Hymenobacter tibetensis: one gene and its partner. The protein of the gene in region 1 interacts with the protein of each later gene in a pairwise test. Links are inferred from orthologs where the notes say so. Each region holds a gene or a part of one and is shown in the gene's direction. Other genes may lie near its edges. The genes, in order: ftsA and MTX78_RS03040.

Region 1 (3,263 bases):
TGTGTTTGCCGGTGTTCGGCAAGCTCACCGGCCGGTGGGTCAAGTGATAGTCACGATAAGCAACGAGTTCAACAACTTCTTCATCAGCGAACAGGAAGTAACCAGCCTGCTCACGCGTGGAGGAGAGCAACGCCTAGAGGGCACCACCCCCGATGACCTAGACTTGCCCGCCTTGGAGGCCCGCCTAAAGGCCCATTCCTTTGTTAAGGATGCCCAAGTGTACCGCGACCTATCTGGCAACTTGCACGCCGATGTGCGCCAGAACCGTCCCATAGCCCGCCTTATTCACTCCAACACGCGCCTCGATTCCTACCTGGATGCTGACGGCCACAAGCTGCCACTCTCGTCGTTGTTCACGGCTCGGGTAGTGCCGGTGGCGCGGCAGGGAGGAGCTCCATTGGCTGCTTCCTTCTTCCAAGATTCCACCGGCCAACGCTACCTCGAATTATTGCGCTATATTGATGAAAAACCCTTTTGGCGCGCTCAGATAGCTGAAGTATTCATTGCTCCCAACGGCAAGGTTTCCTTCACGCAACAGGTAGGCGACCAACGGGTAGAATTTGGCTTTCCGGAGAATATTTCGGAAAAATTCGCGAAACTGATGGTATTTTACCGTCAAATTCCGCCGGCGCTTGGTTGGAATACGTACCACCGCGTCAACGTAGAGTTCAAAGATCAAATCATCTGCGAGTAGTTTTTTCTGCTCTCAAGGCCTGAAAAGGCTATTTTTGCCAAGTCACACCGCATCCAATTGCTATTCCCTCGCCAGCTTTACCCGACCCTTCCACATGCAACACGATAAGATTGTAGTCGGCCTCGACATCGGAACCACAAAAATCTGTGCCCTTGTAGGCCGCAAAAACGAGTTTGGCAAACTCGAAATACTGGGCATGGGCAAGGCTGTGTCGGAAGGCGTGGTGCGCGGTATTGTGTCCAACATCGACAAGACGGTAGACGCTATCCGGCGGGCCATTCGGCAAGCCGAAGAAATGTCAGGCATTAATATCGGCGTAGTGAACGTAGGTATTGCCGGGCAGCATATTAAGAGCTTGCAACACAACGGCAGCATCACGCGCGCTTCCGCTGACAGCGAAATCACGCAGGAAGATGTAGAGCGCCTCACCGGCGACATGTACCGCCTCGTAACCCCGCCCGGTTCACAGATCATCCACGTAATGCCCCAAGACTACAAGGTGGATTACGAGGAAGGCATCATGGACCCTGTGGGCATGTCGGGCGTGCGTTTGGAGGGCAACTTCCACATCATCACGGCGCAAAGCACGGCCATCAACAACATCAACAAGTGCGTTACCAAGGCTGGCCTGGAAATCGACAATCTGATTCTGGAGCCGCTGTCTTCTTCTATGTCCGTATTGTCGGACGAGGAGAAGGAGGCGGGTGTAGCACTCATTGACATTGGGGGTGGTACCACCGATTTGGCCATCTTCAAAGACGGTATCATCCGCCACGCGGCAGTATTGCCTTTCGGGGGCAACATCGTAACCTCCGACATCAAGTTGGGCTGCCAGGTGATGCAGAACCAAGCCGAGCAACTGAAGGTGAAGTTCGGTAAAGCCATTGCCGAGGAAGCTTCCGATTATGAAATTGTAAGCATCCCTGGTCTGCGCGACCGGGCACCAAAGGAAATTTCTCTCAAAAACCTGGCCTACATCATCGAGGCCCGGATGGAGGAAATCATCGAGTTGGTATATGCCGAAATCCAGCGCACCGGCCACGCCGACAAGCTGGCCGCCGGCATCGTGCTGACGGGTGGCGGGTCGCAGCTCCAGAACTTGGTGCAGCTTACCGAATACGTAACCGGCCTCGATACCCGTATCGGCTACCCGAACGAGCACTTAGGCAAGAGCAAGATTGAGGCTGTGAAGTCGCCGATGTTTGCCACCACGGTTGGTCTTGTGTTGGCTGGTTACCGTTCGCTCGACGAGCGTCTGAACCGCAATTACGAGCAGGAGCAACAGCACATTCCGCAGCCAGCGCCGTATTACCAAGCACCAGCGCCCGCGCCGACCCCGGCACCCGTGCCGGCCGCTAAGCCTGTAGCGCAAAAGCCAACTGAACCAAAAGAGCCGAAGAAGCCATCTGGCGCTGGTAAGTTTTTCCAGGACATTATCAGCCGTACCAAAGGACTGCTAATTGACGACTTCGACGACACCAAGTACTAATCTGTTAAATGGTTGAATTGCTAAATGGTTGTCGTTGAACGACCAACAATTTAACCACACAACCATTTAGCCACTCACCTCATGAATTATAAATTCGACATCCCGGCGCAATCCAAGTCCATCATCAAGGTGATTGGCGTGGGTGGGGGCGGCTCCAACGCCGTCAACCACATGTTTGGCCAGGGCATAAAGGACGTAGAGTTCGTCATCTGTAACACCGACAAGCAAGCGTTGGCCTCTTCTACGGTGCCCAACCGGTTGCAAATTGGTATGGATTTGACCGAAGGCCTTGGAGCCGGAGCCAATCCGGAACGCGGTAAGCAAGCGGCCATTGAGAGCCGGGAGCAAATCAGGGAGCTGCTTAGCAATGGCACCAAGATGGTATTCATCACGGCTGGTATGGGTGGTGGTACCGGCACGGGTGCGGCACCGGTTATCGCCAAAGTTGCCAAAGAGCTAGGCATTCTTACGGTAGGTATCGTGACGGCGCCCTTCATGTTTGAAGGCAAGAAAAAGCGCCAACAAGCTGAGCTAGGAATCAAAGAGCTGAGCGAGAACTGCGACACCGTACTGGTAATTCTTAACGATAAGCTCCGCGAGATTTACGGTAACCTGCCTATCCGCTCGGCTTTCGCCAAGGCCGACAACGTATTGAGCACCGCCGCCAAGTCTATTGCCGAAATCATAACGGTAACAGCCGATGTGAACGTCGACTTTGAAGACGTTAAAACGGTGATGAAAGACAGTGGTGCGGCCGTAATGGGAAGCAGCATCACGGACGGCGAAAACCGCGCCCGCCGTGCTGCCGAAGAGGCATTGGCCTCGCCGTTGCTCAACAACACCGACATCCACGGGGCCCAGCGCATTCTGCTCAGCATCATGTCCGGCGACCAGGCTGAACTGGAGATGGACGAGTTGACGGAAATCACCGAGTGCATTCAAGACAAAGCCGGTCAAAACGCCGAGGTTATCTTCGGTCACGGTATCGACTCCACCTTGGGACAGAGCATTCGCGTGACGGTAATTGCTACGGGCTTTGCTCGCGAAGCGCACACAATTACAGTCACACCTTCCACGCGC
Region 2 (3,179 bases), 970 kb from region 1 along the record:
GCGCCATTCTCAAGCACACCAACGCCTGCGGAGTAGCCCAGGCCGATACGCTGCACACTGCCTACCTAAACGCCCTGGCCTGCGACCCAGTGTCGGCTTTCGGTGGGGTTATCATTGTGAACAAGCCCGTGGACGCCGCTACCGCCGAAGAGCTAAACAAGCTGTTTTTCGAGGTGCTGATTGCGCCGGAGTTCGAGGCCGCGGCCTTACCGATTCTACAAAGCAAGAAAAACCGTATTCTGCTGCGTCAAAAGCCCGTGGAATTGCCCGCCAAGCAAGTGAAGACGTTGCTCAACGGTGTTGTCGAGCAGGATTTCGACCGGGCCATTGAAGGTGCTGCTGACTTCCGCACCGTCACCGAATCGGCACCCACCACAGAGGAAGTAGCTGCCTTGGAGTTTGCGCTCAAAGTGTGCAAGCACACCAAGAGCAACACCATTGTGCTAGCCCGGGCCGGGCAACTGCTGGCTTCCGGAGTAGGGCAAACTTCCCGCGTGGATGCCTTGCGCCAAGCTATTGAAAAGGCCCGCGCCTTCGGCTTCGACCTGCAAGGCTCGGTTATGGCTTCCGATGCCTTCTTCCCCTTCCCCGACTGCGTGGAAATAGCGGGCGAAGCAGGTATCCGGGCCGTGGTGCAGCCCGGCGGCTCCATCAAAGACCAGGACTCAGTGGACGCTTGCAACCGCCTTGGCATGGCCATGGTGCTCACCGGAGTGCGGCACTTCAAGCATTAAGAGGAATGTACTGAGCAGACAAGAAATATGCGGCCTGTGAAACAGGCGAAACAAAGCACTTGCCTACGATTATAGGGGGCAATGCACTTTCGCCCGCACTTCGCTCGTTTCTTATATTCTCCACATTAACTCTGACTTCCGTACTTTTGTCCCCACTTTTTGTGCGGGTGTATCCTCACGCGCACTCATTTTCTGCCGTTAACTAATGGGTTTCTTCAATTTCCTTACCAGCGACATTGCCATCGACCTGGGTACGGCCAATACGCTTATCATTCACAACGACAAAATCGTGGTGGATGAGCCGAGCATTATCGCAAAAGACCGTACTACTAATAAGGTAATCGCCGTGGGTCGGCAAGCGCAGCAGATGCACGAGAAAACCCACGACAACATCAGAACCATCCGTCCGCTCAAAGACGGAGTTATTGCCGATTTCCACGCCGCCGAGGAAATGATCAAAGGCATGATCAAAATGATTGACACGCGGAACCGGTTGTTTCAGCCTTCCCACCGCATGGTCATCTGTATTCCTTCCGGCATCACGGAAGTGGAAAAGCGCGCCGTACGTGACTCCGCCGAACACGCCGGGGCCAAAGAAGTCTGGATGATTCAGGAGCCGATGGCCGCTGCCATTGGTATCGGCATTGACGTGGAGCAGCCCATTGGGTCGATGATTATCGACATCGGGGGTGGTACCACCGAAATTGCGGTTATCGCGCTGTCGGGTATCGTCTGCGACCAGTCTATCAAAACGGCCGGGGACGTATTCAACCAGGATATTCTCGACTATATGCGCCGCCAGCACAACCTGCTGATTGGCGAGCGGAGCGCCGAGCGGATCAAGATAGAAGTAGGAGCTGCTCTCACCGAGCTGGAAATAACCCCGCCCGACTACGAAGTGCGCGGCCGTGACCTGATGACGGGTATTCCGAAGGTAATCAAAGTAACCTCGTCGGAAATTGCTATTGCGCTGGACAAGTCGGTAGCCAAAATCGAAGAAGCCGTGTTGAAGGCGCTGGAAATCAGCCCGCCCGAGTTGTCGGCCGACATTTATGAGAACGGCATTCACCTGACCGGCGGCGGGGCGCTCTTGCGGGGCCTCGACAAGCGCCTGGCGGTTAAGACCAAGTTGCCTATTCATATTGCCGAAGACCCGTTGCGCGCCGTTGTGCGTGGTACCGGCAAGGCCATCAAGGACATTCAGGCTTTCCGAGGCGTACTGTTGACCTAGGGCCAATTAGTAATTGATAGTTAGGAATTAGTAATGGCCTTTTCAGCATCTGGGGTGCTACTCGAAGATTCGGGAAAGGTCAGTTCTTAATTATTAATTCTTAATTACTAATTACTTACATGCGTAACCTGTTCGCTTTCCTGTTTCGCTACCGAGGCTTGCTCGTGTTTGCGCTGCTGGAAGTGGCGAGCTTGTATCTGTTGGTTCGCAACAGCACCTACCAGCGGGCGGCCTTCTTTAATTCGGCCAACACCTATGTAGGGCAGATTCTAGCTACCCGCAACCGCATCTACGACTACTTCCGGCTGGAAAGTATCAACCAGAACTTGGTACAGGAAAACGCCGCCCTGCGCCAGCAGCTCTACAGCAGCGACTTGAGCCACCGAGAATCCGATAGCCTTTCGGTGCCCCAAGACAGCCTGTCGAAAGTCCGACTGGCTCGCCTGAGCCACCCCGATTCCTTGTTGTTGGGTTTGCGCACGCTGCCTACCCGCGACCCGGATTATCCGTTGATTCCGGCGCGAGTGGTGAACAACACCATGAGACGCGTAGATAACTACCTGACCCTCAACGCCGGCACTCGTGATGGGGTACGCCCCGGCATGGGTGTGTTGTCGGCGGCGGGCGTGGTAGGGCGGGTGAAAGTGGTGAGTGAGCAGTTTTCCACTGTCTCCTCGGTGCTTCATTCCAAGACGTTCATTTCCGCTAAAATCAAGCGTGACAACACGTTCGGCAGCATCAAATGGCTCGGCGATGACCCGACGCACGCGCTACTGGATAACATTCCGCGGCAAAACAAGCTGGTGCGCGGCGATACTGTCGTTACGTCTGGCTACAACGCGGTATTCCCCGAGGGGCTCATGATTGGGGTTATCGATTCCTTCGTGAAAGAGCCCGACAAGAACTTCTGGACGGTGCAGGTGCGCTTGGCCGTGAATTTCTCGAACCTGAACTACGTGTACGTGGTAAATCCGCGCTTGAAAGCCGAGCGGGATACCTTGGAACTGCGCGCCGGTATGAAGCCGGAAGGAGGGGAGGAGCGGCCATGAAGGGAGGCATAGGAACTATACTGGTACAGCTGCTGCGCTTCTTGTTCTTTGTGGGCGTGCACATGCTGCTTGTCAGCAAGCTGGTCCTCTTCGAGCTGGGCTGGTGTTTTTTTTATTTGGGCTTCTTGCTGTTCCTGCCTATTGGCACCTCCATCGTGATGCAGT

Evidence for each region.
Region 2: the proteins of ftsA (region 1) and MTX78_RS03040 interact in binary tests that used the Escherichia coli proteins (3 or more experiments, as listed by UniProt). The link is inferred for Hymenobacter tibetensis from one-to-one orthologs.

What each region holds. Positions count from the first base shown.
Region 1 is NZ_CP094669.1:1,715,807-1,719,069, forward strand. The notes cover bases 48-2,985. They hold ftsA (cell division protein FtsA), read left to right. Parts: upstream 48-788; coding sequence 789-2,183; downstream 2,184-2,985. Other genes in these bases: MTX78_RS06925 (cell division protein FtsQ/DivIB), read left to right, coding at 48-694; ftsZ (cell division protein FtsZ), read left to right, coding at 2,265-2,985. In the rest of the region: more of MTX78_RS06925, read left to right, coding at 1-47; more of ftsZ, read left to right, coding at 2,986-3,263. UniProt on the Escherichia coli protein: Essential cell division protein that assists in the assembly of the Z ring. May serve as the principal membrane anchor for the Z ring.
Region 2 is NZ_CP094669.1:746,817-749,995, forward strand. The notes cover bases 99-2,952. They hold MTX78_RS03040 (rod shape-determining protein), read left to right. Parts: upstream 99-939; coding sequence 940-1,965; downstream 1,966-2,952. Other genes in these bases: purH (bifunctional phosphoribosylaminoimidazolecarboxamide formyltransferase/IMP cyclohydrolase), read left to right, coding at 99-734; mreC (rod shape-determining protein MreC), read left to right, coding at 2,085-2,952. In the rest of the region: more of purH, read left to right, coding at 1-98; more of mreC, read left to right, coding at 2,953-3,014; MTX78_RS03050 (hypothetical protein), read left to right, coding at 3,011-3,179. UniProt on the Escherichia coli protein: Forms membrane-associated dynamic filaments that are essential for cell shape determination. Acts by regulating cell wall synthesis and cell elongation, and thus cell shape.